Regions from separate parts of the Roseateles sp. P5_E4 genome, predicted to be linked through region 1. Evidence: predicted binding sites of a transcription regulator. Region 1 holds the regulator's gene; the other holds the start of a gene.

Region 1 (7,183 bases):
GGACAGGCTCTGTTGAGCCAGCATGAGGGCGTAGCCCATGCCGTGGGGATTGGCAGCGATCTCGACGGTGACGGCGACGACCAGCGCAATTGCTACACCGAGGCGGAAGGCGACGAACAAGCGCGGCACTACCGCCGGGAGCACGATCTTGGTTGCCCGCTGCAGGGTTGTCAGCTCAAGGGCAGCGCTGACTTCGATCAAGCGCGGCTCCAGCTGCCGAACGGCGTTCTGGGACAGGATGAGCATCGGCCAGAAGGTGGCGAATGCAATCACGCTCACCTCCATCGAAATCCCGAAGCCGAACATGAGCATGGCGATCGGGATGAGCGCGACCGAGGGCACCGGGCGCAGCATCTCGACCGTGAGGAAGCTGGTAGCAGCAGCGCGGCGCGAGAGTCCGGTGAGCATGCCGAAGACGATGCCCAGCACAAGCCCGATCAGCAGCCCAAGCGCGGCGCAACCCAGGGTGAAGCCTGTCGCTTGCATCAGCGACCCGTCTTTCAGCGCGGAAAGGAATGCAACGACCGCTGCGGTCGGGGCAGCAAGGCTGTCGCTGTCCTTGCCGATGGTCCGGGCAAAGATCTCCAAACCTGCCAGTGCAACCACGGGCAAGGCGAGGGGGCGGACGACCCGGAGGAGGCGTTCAGGCATGACCGTGCCCCAGGTAGCCGTAGAGCTCACGACGCAGGCGCAGGAACTCGGGATGCTCCTTCGTCGAAAGCTGGTCGCGCGGCTTCGGAATGTTCACGTCGATGACACGAGCCAGGCTCGGACGCCCCGGACCCGGGTTGGTGCGCAGCGCCACGACACGGTCGCCGAGGTAGATCGCCTCTTCCAGATCGTGGGTGACAAACAGGACGGTCAGACCGGTCTCGCGAACCAGTCGAGCCAATTCGTCCTGGAGGCTCTCGCGGGTCATCGCGTCCAGCGCACCAAAGGGCTCGTCCATCATGAGGAGGTCAGGACCTTGGGCAAGACAGCGAGCGATCTGGACTCGCTGCTGCATGCCGCCCGACAGCTGCGCGGGGAATTTCTCCGCGTGGCCGAGCAGACCCACGGTGTTCAGGATTTCCCGGGCTTGCTTGCCGCGCTGAGCGCGCGGAATCTTCGCTGCCTCAAAGGCGAGCTCAACGTTGCCCTGGACGGTTCGCCAGGGGAGCAGCGCGCGTCCGTAGTCCTGGAAAACGAAGGCCACCTCACGCGAAGGCCGGTCGACAACCTGGCCCTGGCGCTGTACGGCGCCGCCGCTCGGTTTGACGAAACCTGCGGCCGCCCTCAGCAGCGTCGTCTTGCCGCAACCGGACGGGCCGATGATGCTGACGAACTCACCGCGCGCGACCTTGAAGTTGGTGGGAGAGAGGATTTCGCGACCGCCGAGGTTGATGGCGACGTTGACAAACTCAAGGATGTCTTCGCGCGGCGCAACGGCGCCTCCGGTTCGAATATCAAGAGCTGGCTGAGCACCCATGATCGTCAGGCCTTGGCGATCAGGCTGGCGTAGTCGGGCTCGCTCTTCAGATAGCCCTGCTCACGCATCAGCGTGCCCCAGTACTGCAGCTGCTTGGGCGTCACGATCGGCGCCGGAGGCGAGATCTGCATCGACTTGACGACCGGTTCCGGCAGCTTCAGGTGCTTGGCGAGAGCTGCGCGCACTGCGCCGTCGTTTGCGGGCTTGGACATGAACTGGGCGGCTTCGACGAGCGCGTCGCGGAAACCCTTCACCGCCATAGGATTCTTTTGCGCCCACTCGCGCGTGGCGACGTGCACGACCGTCGGAGGACCGTCAGGCAGAAAGGTGGAGAAGTAGGCGGCAACCTTGCCCTCGCCGCTGCCGAGGATGCGGGCCATGAACGGACCGGCCGTGACCACCGCGTCGATCGTGCCGGCGCGCAGCATGTCGGCATGCTGTGGGAACGGCGCCTCGATGAAAGTCACCTTGCTCTGGTCGACGTTGCTCATCTTGAGCCACTGACGGAATGCGACGTGCAGCAGAGCACCCAGACCGGGAACGGCGATCTTCTTGCCGGCGCAATCTGCCGCACTGGCGATGCCCGCGCCGGGCTTGGTGACCAGGCCGACTTCCGTGAAGGATTTGGACAATGCGCCGCCGCCCCCAACCACGACTTGGTCCAGCCCGCCGGCCACGGCCTGCAGATAGGTCGTAGGGGTGGGGCCGCCGATCTGCAGCGAGCCCGACTGGATCGCCGGCAGGATGGTCGGATTCAGCGGGATGAAGCGCAGTTCGATGTCGATGCCGTGCTTGGCGAACATGCCCTGTTCAGCAGCAACGAAGACGGTTGCAAAGTCTGTGACGGCCGAGTAGCCGTACGCGACCTTGGTGGGTTGTTCAGCAGCGCGCGCTGCGGAGAGAGCGGTGCCAACAGCTGCAGCCACGAAGGTGCGCCGGTTGAGGATCGAGTCCATTGCGTTTGTCTCCAGCTTTTAGAAAGCGGTGTTGTAGGTCGAGCCGCAAGATCCGCGAGCGAATCCGAGCACCTATCGTTGAACAAGTGTGCAATACATTGAACACTTGTACAAACTAGGGAAAACGCTGGCTACCAAGACGTATTCGTTGCTCCCGGGGAGAGCCGTGAGCACTCGCGCCTAACCGGGCCTTTTTGAGGAGCCGATTGGTCGTTTTCCCGCGGCCTTGCCGCTGCCTTCGGGCTGGCCGTTCGGCGCACCTGTTACAGCCTTGAAGCCCGAGGTCAAGAAGGCCAGAAGCGTGTCCTTCGCTGCCGGATCCGCTGGGCGGTTCTCACCCAGCGAGAGGCGCTCCACCCGCTTGTCCGCGAGGAAGTGAAGCAGGGCGCCCAGCATGAATTGGTAACACCACGCGACCTGGCCTCGCCTGACTCCTGGTGCCGTTGTCATGAGCGCGTCGATGAAGGCGTGGGCCAGCGGATCGAAGAACTCGAGGTTGGCGCGTTCAGCCTCTGGCGTGGGGGCGGCCAGGTCGCGAGCTGCCATCTGGGCGTAGTACTGCCCTTCCGGATGTTGGTGCAGCGCAATGAGCGGGCTGACGAAGGAGTCGAGGATGCGCGCTAGCCTGAGCTCGATGTCGGGCTCTGCGACGGCCACATGCAGCGCTTCGACGCGCCCCTTGATAGCCGAGCTCCATGACTGGAAGATCGAGTGATAGAGCTCGTGCTTGGCGCCGTAGTAGTAGCCAACCAGCGCCAGAGGCACGCCAGCCTCGGCGGCGATGTCGCGAATCGACACAGCATGGAAGCCACGCGTGGCGAAGAGTTTTTCGGCAGCGAGCAGGATGTTGGTTCGACGGTCCGGCTGAGCCTCGCGTTGGCTGCTTCGGCCAGTTGCAATGCGCCTTATCGGCAAGCTGGGCGTTGCGGTTTGGTCCGATGTGAGCTTGGGCGTCTTTTTTGGGGGCATGAATCGAACTTTGGGTCGCCAGAGCCAACCCTATTGTTAGTCGCGAAACTGAACGATCGTACAAGACGAATGATGCCTGCACTTCCGCGGGGAGTACCTCGATCCTCGGCCGTGGGCTGGGTCGACGCCATGCGGGCGCATCCCGTGCTCACTGACAGACGCATACGATTCGATCTTTTAAGAATTTCAAGGCCATACCCCTAGTTTGTCGGAGATCTTTACATTGGGACGCTTGATTGGATGCATGATCTGAAAAGTTCTTTATGAATCAACAGCTTGAGTGTTTGGCATGCGGCTTGCGTTAACTGTCGTACCTCGCAAACCACTCCGCGTTGCTCAAAATGAACAAGACCTCCCTGCTCAAGACCGTGATCGGCGCCGTTGCCGCATTCGCAGCATCGTCCGCCATTGCCGCCCCGACCTTCGTCGGCTCCTGGCACGTGGGCGACGGCCTGAAGTGGAGCCAGGCCACCCAGACGGCCTATAGCGCGCAAGCCGCGGCTGCCCTGCTGTTTGGCGGTGTCGCCAGCGACTACGAAATCTCGAATGTCAGCGCCAACGTCAACAGCATCAACCATATGGCCTGGTACGACGGCTACGGCATTGGCATGGGCGCGCTGGCGGAAGATTTCAGCAATGGCGCGCTCTACACCCCCGGCGTGCGCTCGGCCTACATCCTCGACAACTCCTGCGGCAACCGCTACAGCAACATCAACGCGGCTTGCACGGACCAATACGTCAACTACGCGTTCCGCATCGACGCTGCTGGCAACGTGCCCGAGCCGGCTTCGATCGCGCTGGTTGGCGCTGCGCTGATTGGCTTTGGCATGGCGCGTCGCCGCAAGTCGGCCTGAGCTTCAGAAGCTGCATAAAGAAGCCCCGCGTCGCGGGGCTTTTTTACGTGTCGGCTGCGCCCTTCGGTTGCTTCAGGCGTCGGCTGCGTGGGCCAACCCTGGTGGACTAATTTCACCGTGGGCGTTGAGTCAATTGAACCCTTGGCCTCGAATCAGCCCCACGGCCAGGCCTTCAATGCTGAAACTGTCGCTGTGTTCGTTGATGCGAATGGGTTCAAAGTCGGCGTTCTCGGGCAACAGCTCGATGCCGTCTGGCCCACGCTTGAAGCGCTTGACCGTGACCTCGTCGCCGACCCGAGCCACGACGATCTGGCCATTGCGCGCCTCCTTGGCCGACTGCACAGCCAGCAGGTCGCCATCGAGGATGCCGATGTCCTTCATGCTCATGCCCTTGACCTTGAGCAGGTAGTCGGGCTTCCTGGCGAACAGGCCGGGCTCGACCGTATAGGTCTGCTCGACATGCTCCTGCGCGAGGATGGGCGCGCCGGCGGCGACGCGGCCGATCAGGGGCAGGGTCAGCTGGGCGAAGTGAGGAATCGGAAGGTTGAATTGGCGGGCGCGGTTGACGGCGCTCAGCGCATCGGACTTGAGGCGAATGCCGCGCGAGGTGCCGCCGACGAGTTCCAGCATGCCCTTGCGAGCCAGGGCCTGCAGATGCTCCTCGGCCGCGTTGGCGGATTTGAAACCCAGCTCGGCGGCAATCTCGGCGCGGGTGGGTGGCGAGCCGGTGCTTTCGATCGCGTTGCGGACCAGGTCGAAGATCTGCTGCTGTCGGGCGGTAAGCTTGGGTCGGTCTTGCACGGGGCGGCCTTTTCGTCAGGGCTGGAAATTTGTCCAGCACCTGTATTTTCATCCAGGAATCCAAGAAATTGCAAACCTTTGACCGTCTGATCGTCATTCTGGGCACCGGCGGCACGATTGCCGGCACTGCCAAAACCGCCAGCGACGGTGTGGGCTACACGGCGGCGCAATTGAGCGTTGAGGATTTGCTGGCGGCAGTGCCCGCGCTGTCGGGCCAGAAGCTCGAGGCGCAGCAGGTTGCCCAGCTCGACAGCAAGGACATGGATTTCGCGACCTGGCAGCGGCTCGCAGTCGCCGTACAGCAGCACCTCGACCGGCCTGAAGTCGCTGGCATCGTCATCACCCATGGCACGGACACGCTCGAGGAGACCGCCTACTTCCTGCAGCGCGTGCTGGCACCTGTCAAGCCCGTCGTTCTGACGGCCGCGATGCGGCCGGCGACGGCGCTGGCGCCCGACGGGCCGCAAAACCTTTTCGATGCGGTGCAGGTGGCAGCGACGCCCGATGCGGCGGGCGTCGTCGTCGCATTCGCAGGCCGTGTGCACGATGCGACCCAGGTGCGCAAGACACACAGCTATCGCGTTGACGCCTTCGAGTCGGTCGACGGGGCGCTGGTGGCGCGGGTGGAGGAGGGCGTCGTGCGCCAGCTTGGCCGCTGGCCCGTGGGCGATGGCCTGGGGCTGGCGCGCATCGCCCGGCCGGCCGCACGCTGGCCGAGGGTCGAGATCGTCATTAACCATGCCGGTGCGGATGGCGTTGTCGTGCGGGCGCTCTGCGCGGCAGGCATCGACGGGCTGGTCGCCGCTGGCACGGGCAACGGCACGCTCAGCGCCATGCTGGATGCCGCGCTGCACGAAGCCCGGGCCGGCGGCGTCAAGGTCTGGCGCAGCACGCGCTGCGACGCCGGCCCGGTCATGGACTTGCCCGGGCTGCTGCCCAGCGCCGGCGCGCTGAGCCCGGTCAAGGCCAGGATCGAACTGATCCTGAGCCTGCTGGGCGACTGAGCCTCAGCGGCTGCGGCGCCGGGCGACGAAACCGACCAGGCTCAGGCCGGCCAGCAGCAGGGCATATTGGCTGGGTTCCGGCACGGCTGCGATGGCCTGGTTGGTCAGATTGCCCTCGAAAGCGAAGACGTAGAACTGGTTGCCGTAGGCTGCCGGCGCGCTGCCGCCGTTCGGGATTGCCGTGGCCAGGAAGTCGTTGTCGTTGGCGAGATACAGCGTGTGCATCGTTTTGCCGTTGACGACGACATCCTCGCCGAAGGCAATGCCTTCGAGCTTGGCCGGTATCAGCGCGTCGGAAATGCCGGCGGCGTTGAGCGCGGCCTTGATATCGAGAAATCGCGTGCCGACTATTGCCGTGCCGGGTTGGGTGCGCAGGTCGGCGATGCCACTGACCTCGGCGGCACCGGTCAGGTCGATCTTGACGAGCTGTTTCACCGCCGCCTTGGAGCCGTCGCCCATGCCCTTGCCGTCGCGCTCCAGCACGATGAGTTCGTGGTCGTTCAGTGCCAGCAACTCGCTGCTGTTGTAGGCCTTGCCGTTGATCTGGTTGTCGAAAGCGAACTGGCTGGTGGCTCCTGTGGCGACGTCGATCTTGACGATGCGGTTGTAGCGGCCGCCGTCGCCGCCGTCCTGGGCCAGCGGGCTCTGCACGAAGCCGAACAGCGTCTTTCCGTCGGGCGAGATGGCCAGGCCCTCCATGCCCTTGTTGGCGACGCGGCCTGCCGTGTTGCCAGAGATCTCGGCGGCGCCGGAAGAGCTGACGTTGCCAACGGCGAAGCTGCTCGGCAGGCTGAAGGTGCGGATGCGCTCGCCCGTCGCGCGGTCGAACTGGTAGACGTAGGGGCCGTACTCGTCGGAGATGAAGACGCTCTTGCCGTCGTTGGAGACGCGGATGCCTTCGGGGTCGAGACGGGCGTTGGCCGGGTTGGTCGACAGGCCGGCGGCAAAGTTGTCGGAGCGGCCCGAGAAGTAGTTCTTGCTGCCGGCGAGGACTGTGCTGCTGTCGACGATGCCGCTCAGTGTCGCGGCCTTGGGGCCGTAGTTCAACGCTGTGGAACTGGACAGCAGCGTGGTGGCCTGCAGCGTCGGCGTCAGCGCGTAGGGCAGGGCGGAGCCGGCCGCGTTGGCGGT
Region 2 (7,183 bases), on a different contig from region 1:
ACCGGTTTCGAGCAGGTGGAGACGAGCGCAGGCGGCCGCGCCGTGCGGCGCCTTGCCCACAAGCCGCCGACGCCCGGCAACACGCTGAACCTGTCCATCGACATCAAGCTGCAGGCGCTGGTGGAGCGGCTTTTCGGCGAGCGCCGCGGCGCGCTGGTCGCCATCGATCCGCGCAACGGCGAGGTACTGGCCTTCGTCTCCAAGCCGACCTTCGACCCCAACCTCTTCGTCGACGGCATCGACGCCGACTCCTGGCGCGACCTCAACGAGGACATCGACAAGCCACTGCTGAACCGGGCCCTGCGCGGCACCTACCCGCCGGGTTCGACGTTCAAGCCGCTGATGGCCATGGCGGCGTTGAACAGTGGCAAGCGCTCGCCCAGCACGGTCATCATCGACAACCTGACCTACAGCTTCGGCGGCCGCACCTTCGGCAGCCCCGAGACCGATCGCGCCGGCCCCAAGGACATGCGCCTGGCCATCGTCAGCTCGTCCAACGTCTACTTCTACAGCCTGGCCAACGAGATGGGCGTGGACCTGATCCACGACCAGCTGGAGCCCTTCGGCCTGGGCCGCAAGACCGAGATCGACGTGCAGGGCGAGGTCACCGGCGTCCTGCCCTCTCAGGACTGGAAGCGCCGCTACTTCGCCAGGAGCCCGGCGAATCAGAAGTGGTTCCCCGGCGAGACCATCTCGCTGGGCATCGGCCAGGGCTACAACAGCTTCACCATGCTGCAGATGGCCACGGCCTACTCGACCATCGCTTCCGGCGGCCAGCGCTACAAGCCGCGCCTGGTGCGCGAGATCGAGGACGTGGTGAAGCACGAGCAGCGCCGCATCGCCAGCGATGCGCTGCCCGCGCTGCCGCTGAAGCCCGCCGACGTCGCCGTCATTCAGAACGCGATGAACGGCGTGACGCTCGAGGGCACGTCGCGCCAGGTTTTCCTGGGCGCGGGCTACCAGAGCGGCGGCAAGACCGGCACCGCCCAGGCCGTCGGGTTGAAGGCCGGCGAGAAGTACAGCAGCATCAAGGCAGACGAGCGCAAGCGCGACCATTCGCTCTACGTCGCCTTCGCGCCGGTGGACAACCCGACGGTGGCCCTGGCCGTCATCGTCGAGAACGCCGGCTGGGGATCTTCCTCCGCTGCGCCGATTGCGCGCCGCGTATTCGACTATCTGCTGCTGGGCCAGTACCCCAGCGAGGAAGACATTGCCAAGACGCAGCTGGGCCAGACCTTCGCCCCCATCGGCACACCGCGCAAGGTGGCGGACGTGCCACTGTCCGGCTGGCAGCCGATAGCGCCCTCGGTCTCGGCCTCCGCAGCTTCGGCGCCCCCCGCACCCACCTCGGGAGCCTCGCGATGACCGTCATCGAACGCCCGCCCCTGTGGCAACGCCTCAAGCCCTGGCTCAGCGGCTTCGACATCCCGCTGCTGCTCGCCGTGCTGTGGATGTGCGGCTGGGGCCTGCTGTGCATGTACTCGGCCGGCTACGACCATGGCACGCGCTTTGCCGACCATGCCCGCAACATGGTGCTGGCACTGGGGCTGATGTTCATCGTCGCCCAGGTGCCGCCGCAAAAGCTGATGGCCCTGGCCATTCCGCTGTACACGATCGGCGTGATGCTGCTGATCGCGACCGCTCTCTTTGGTGTCACGAAGAAGGGGGCCACGCGCTGGCTCAGCATCGGCGTCACGCAGATCCAGCCGTCCGAGCTGCTCAAGCTGGCGACGCCGCTGATGCTGGCCTGGTGGTTCCAGAAGCGCGAGGGCCTGCTGCGCTGGCCCGACTTCATCGCCGCCTTCGCGCTGCTGCTCGTGCCCTTTTTGCTGATCGCCAAGCAGCCCGACCTGGGCACCGGCATCCTGGTGCTGGCGGCCGGCCTTTACGTGATCTTCTTCGCCGGCCTGCCGTGGAAGCTCATCGTGCCGGCCCTGGTGTTGGGCGCCGCCGGCGCGACCGCCCTGGTGCTCAGCGAGGACGCCATCTGCCAGCCCGACCTGAAATGGCCGGTGCTCAAGGAGTACCAGAAACACCGCATCTGCACGCTGCTGGACCCGTCCAAGGACCCGCTGGGCAAGGGCTTTCACATCATCCAGGGCGAGATCGCCATCGGCTCCGGCGGCATGACCGGCAAGGGCTTCATGCAGGGCACCCAGACTCACCTGGAATTCATTCCCGAACGCACCACCGACTTCATCTTCGCGGCCTTTGGCGAGGAGTTTGGACTGATGGGGGCGCTGGCCCTGCTGGCCGGCTTCACCGCGCTGATCCTGCGCGGGCTGATGATCGCCTCCGACGCGCCGACCCTGTTCACCCGCCTGATGGCCGGCGCGGTGACGCTGTCCTTCTTCACCTATGTCTTCGTCAACATGGGCATGGTCAGCGGCATCCTGCCGGTCGTGGGCGTGCCCCTGCCCTTCGTCAGCTATGGCGGTACGGCGATGGTGACGCTGGGGTTGTCGCTGGGGCTGCTGCTGTCGATCGCCCGCGTCAAGAAGCTGGTGAAGACGTAGCCGGAAATCTGATCGTGAACCGCGCCCCCGGCCCCTGGCCGTCGGGCGTCTCGCCCCCCACGGCGCGCCGCACGCGCGCGTCATCCAGGGTCAGCTCGGCCTCGTGGTGCTGCACGATCTCCTGCACGATGGCCAGCCCCAGGCCCGAGCCTTCCACACCGCTGCCGAGCGAGCGATAGAAGGGCTGGAACACCTTGTCGCGCTCGGCGGGCGCGATGCCCGGCCCGGTGTCCTCGACCTGCAGCACGACAACTTGGCCAAAGGGGTCCTCCACCACGCGCACCGTCACCAGGCCGCCGGCCGGCGTGTAGAGCAGCGCGTTGTCGACGAGGTTGCGGATCAGCTCCCCGATCAACACTGGCTGGCCATGCACACGCAGCCGGCTTTCATCCGGCACCACGCCGTCGTAGCCCAGGTCAATGCGGCGCTCCAGCGCGCGCGGCACGAAATCGCGCACCGTGTCGATGGCGATCTCGGCCAGGCTGACGGGTTCACGCCGCATGGCCTGTTCGGCGTCTTCAGCGCGGGCCATGGACAGCAGCTGGTTGACCATGTGGGCCGCTCGCTCGCTGGCGCGGGCAATCTGGGCCAGCGAACGTTTCAATTCATCGGGGTTGGAGCGGCCAGCATCGATCTCGCGCTGCATGAACTCGGCCTGGGTACGCAGGCCAGCCAGCGGCGTCTTGAGCTGATGGGCAGCGTCGGCCAGGAAGTGCTTCTGCCGGCTCATCGATGAGTCCAGCCGCGCGAGCAGGTCGTTGATGGCCTGCACCAGCGGCGCGACCTCATCGGGCACGCGCTGCTCGTCAATGGGCGACAGGTCTGAACTCTCGCGCGAACGGATGCGCCGCTGCAATTCATTCAGCGGCGAGATGCCACGCGCCAGCGCCAGCCAGACCAGCAGCACCGCCAGCGGCAGGATGACGAACTGCGGCAGGATGACGCCTTTGATGATCTCGTTGGTCAGCCGGGCGCGCTTGCCCAGCGTCTCGGCGACCTGCACCAGCATGGTCTTGGCCGACCCGGCCTGCCCCTCGGGCGCCACCCAGAGATAGGCCACGCGCACGGCGTCGGTGCCGACCTCGTCGTCGCGGAAATGCAGCTCCCAGGGCACGACGGGGGCATCCTCGGTCGGCACCGCCAACGTCGCATCGCCACTGAGCAGTTCGCCACGCAGGCCCAGCACCTGGTAGAAGACCGTGTCCGACGCGTCCGCCCGCAACAACGCCGCGGCCTCGGGCGCCAGCGCATAACGGTCCTTGCCCTTGACAGGCGCCGCCTCGGCCGCCACCTGCAGCCCGAGGCTGCGCGCCATCTCGCCCAGCTCGCGGTCGTAGGGCCGGCTGGCAATGCCCTGCGCCACCAGCCAGGTCAGCGCGACGCTGATCGGCCAGATCAGCAGCAGCGGCGCGAGCATCCAGTCGAGGATCTCGCCGAACAGCGAACCCTGCGCAGCAGGGGCGCCCGCCCGAACCAGCGTGCCCTGTTCGGGGCTGGCGCCGTCCTTGTTGGGCATTTAGGAGTTGATCTTCTCTAAGCAGTAGCCGAGGCCGCGCACCGTCGCGATGCGAATCGGCCCCTGCTCGATCTTCTTGCGCAGGCGGTGGATGTAGACCTCAATGGCGTTGTTCGAAACCTCCTCGCCCCACTCGCACAGGCGCTCGACGAGCTGGTCCTTGCTGACCAGCCGCCCGGCGCGCTGCAACAGCACCTCCAGCAGCGACAGCTCGCGTGCCGACAGCTCCAGCATCTGCTCGTTGATATAGGCCACGCGGCCAGTGGCATCAAAGGTCAGCGGCCCATGCTTGATGAGGCTGCTGGCGGTGCCCAGGCCGCGCCGGGTCAGGGCGCGCACACGCGCTTCCAGCTCCTGCAGCGAGAAAGGCTTGGCCATGTAGTCGTCGGCGCCCAGGTCCAGCCCCTTGACGCGCTGCTCGACGCTGTCGGCCGCCGTCAGGATCAGCACCGGCATCGTCGAGCCCCGTGCGCGCAGCTTGCGCAGCACTTCCAGCCCATGCAGGCGCGGCAAACCCAGGTCGAGGATGACCAGGTCGAACTCATGCGTCGCCAACGCCGAGTCGGCCTCGGTGCCAGAACTGACCCGGTCGACAGCGTAGCCAGAGGCCCGCAAGGCCCGCAGCAAGCCATCGGCCAGCACTTGGTCGTCTTCGGCAATCAGGATGCGCATAGGTTTTGTCTCCGCCGCCGATGTTAGGCGGTGGCACGCTGGCTCATGCCATGAGCCACCCCACACCTAGGATGCTCCTCAATCCTGATCCGCTAGCTGCCGCGGATCGGGGGACAAACCACTGTACAAACCCACAGCTTGCCCCATAATTCAGCCCATTCCCCACGGAGATTCGCATGGACGCCCCCGTCAAAGCCCTGAACACCGAAAAAGCCAAGGCCCTGCAGGCCGCCCTCGCCCAGATCGAAAAGCAGTTCGGCAAGGGCTCCATCATGCGGCTCGGTGAAGGCGAGGTCATCGAAGACATCCAGGTCGTCTCCACCGGCTCCCTGGGCCTGGACATCGCACTGGGCGTCGGCGGCCTGCCACGCGGCCGCGTCGTCGAGATCTACGGCCCTGAGTCCTCCGGCAAGACGACGCTGACGCTGCAGGTCATCGCCGAGATGCAAAAGCTCGCCGGCACTTGCGCCTTCATCGACGCCGAGCACGCACTGGACATCCAGTACGCCCAGAAGCTCGGCGTCAACCTGCAGGAACTGCTGATCAGCCAGCCCGACACCGGCGAGCAGGCCCTCGAGATCGTCGATGCGCTGGTGCGCTCCGGTTCGGTGGACCTGATCGTCATCGACTCGGTCGCAGCACTCACCCCCAAGGCCGAACTCGAAGGCGAGATGGGCGACAGCCTCCCCGGCCTGCAGGCCCGCCTGATGAGCCAGGCCCTGCGCAAGCTGACCGCCACGATCAAGAAGACCAACTGCATGGTCATCTTCATCAACCAGATCCGCATGAAGATCGGCGTCATGTTCGGCTCGCCCGAGACGACCACCGGCGGCAATGCGCTGAAGTTCTACGCCTCCGTGCGCCTGGACATCCGCCGCATCGGCTCGATCAAGAAGGGCGAGGAAGTCATCGGCTCCGAGACCAAGGTCAAGGTCGTCAAGAACAAGGTCAGCCCCCCGTTCAAGACTGCCGAGTTCGACATCCTCTATGGCGAGGGCATCAGCCGCGAGGGCGAGATCGTCGACATGGGCGTGGTCGCCAAGGTCGTCGAGAAGTCCGGCTCCTGGTACGCCTACCAGGGCGAGAAGATCGGCCAGGGCAAGGACAACGCTCGCGAGTTCCTGCGCGAGAACGTCGACGTGGCCCGCGAGATCGAGAACAAGATCCGTGAATCCCTGGGGGTCGCTCCGCTGACCACGGCGGCCGAGGAGTAAGCCGCTGGGCGGGCCTCCCCCATGGCGACCCGGGCGCCGCTGTCGTTGAAAGCCCGCGCCATCGGCCTGCTGGCCCAGCGCGAGCACAGCCGTGCCGAGTTGCGGCGCAAGCTGTTGCGGATCGAGCAGCAACGGCGGCAGCGTGCGCGCCTGGCCGCGGCGCAGGCCGCCGGCGAGGGCGAACCGTCGGCGGCTGTCGAAGAGGAAGATGGCGCTGAGGACGTTGCGGTCGCGGTCGATGCCTTGCTCGACGCCCTCGCGGCCACCGGTTACCTGGACGAAACCCGTTTCGTCGAGTCCCGCCTGCATCTGCGCGCCAACCGCTTTGGCGCCCAGCGCATCCAGCAGGAGTTGGCCCAGCACGGGCTCAAGCTGGGTGCCGAACAGCAGGCAGCCCTGCGCGAAACGGAGATGGAACGCGCCCGTGAAGTCTGGCGCAGGCGCTTCGGCGAGGAGCCTTCGCGCGAGGCGGCCGAGCAGGCGCGCCAGACCCGTTTCCTGCTGGCACGCGGTTTTGCCCCCGAAGTGGTGCGCCGCTTGCTGAGGGCCTAAGGGCCGCTTGACCGAGCGCGCAGGGGGAGTTTTCACCCTCCGTGCTACATTGCCGCCTGCCCCAAAAACGAGGGTTCACCCGGTTACAAGCCCCTTTGCCCCTCTGGCAGAGCGGTGCAAAAACCGGGCCGACCCCGTCCCGGCATCGGCCGGGGTGATTCGCCATTCCCCCGTTTCATGCCTGTCGCCCACCCGTCCGTCCCGCGCCGCCCGCTGCATCGCCGCGCCCTCGATGTGCAGGTGTTCGCGCGTGATGACGGCTTGTTCGACGTCGAAGCCAGCCTGACAGACACCAAGACACATGACGTGCCACTGGCGGGCGTGCCGCGCAAGGCCGGCCAGCCTATCCACGAGATGCACCTGCATCTGACCGTGGACGCGACGCTCACCATCACCGCAGCCCGTTCCGAGACGCTGTGGATGCCGTATCCGGGCGCCTGCGACCACCATGGCAATGCCTATGCCCGCCTCATCGGCCTGAACCTGATGAAGGGCTTCCGGCAGGCCGTCGGTGAACGCCTCGGCGGCACGCGCGGCTGCACCCACGTCACCGAGCTGTGCCAGATCTTGCCGACGGCCGTCATCCAGGCCATGGCTGGCTCCGTCATCGACACACGTGAGAGCCCCCACGCGCCTTCGGCGCTGCCCCCCGAGGGGGCTGAGACGCCTAGGGGCGGCCCGTCGCCGTCTCGCGAAGGCGATGCCGCCGGCAA

Evidence for each region. The regulator LexA, encoded in region 1, represses DNA repair genes until DNA is damaged. The targets are predictions, from matches to a motif close to ACTGTATNNNNATACAGT.
Region 2: the regulator LexA is predicted to act here: its motif matches at 4,825-4,842, upstream of recA (recombinase RecA).

Annotation. Positions count from the first base shown of each region.
Region 1 covers NZ_JBFUMS010000001.1:639,599-646,781, reverse strand. The annotation lists gene ACXJLH_RS02765 (ABC transporter permease) at 1-651, opposite strand, end outside; gene ACXJLH_RS02760 (ABC transporter ATP-binding protein) at 644-1,468, opposite strand; gene ACXJLH_RS02755 (ABC transporter substrate-binding protein) at 1,474-2,424, opposite strand; gene ACXJLH_RS02750 (TetR/AcrR family transcriptional regulator) at 2,605-3,393, opposite strand; gene ACXJLH_RS02745 (PEP-CTERM sorting domain-containing protein) at 3,735-4,247, shown strand; gene lexA (transcriptional repressor LexA) at 4,377-5,048, opposite strand; gene ACXJLH_RS02735 (asparaginase) at 5,117-6,052, shown strand; gene ACXJLH_RS02730 (esterase-like activity of phytase family protein) at 6,056-7,183, opposite strand, start outside.
Region 2 covers NZ_JBFUMS010000010.1:8,827-16,009, reverse strand. The annotation lists gene mrdA (penicillin-binding protein 2) at 1-1,365, shown strand, start outside; gene rodA (rod shape-determining protein RodA) at 1,362-2,516, shown strand; gene ACXJLH_RS19370 (sensor histidine kinase) at 2,494-3,933, opposite strand; gene ACXJLH_RS19365 (response regulator) at 4,033-4,704, opposite strand; gene recA (recombinase RecA) at 4,881-5,918, shown strand; gene ACXJLH_RS19355 (regulatory protein RecX) at 5,940-6,470, shown strand; gene ACXJLH_RS19350 (DUF2889 domain-containing protein) at 6,648-7,183, shown strand, end outside.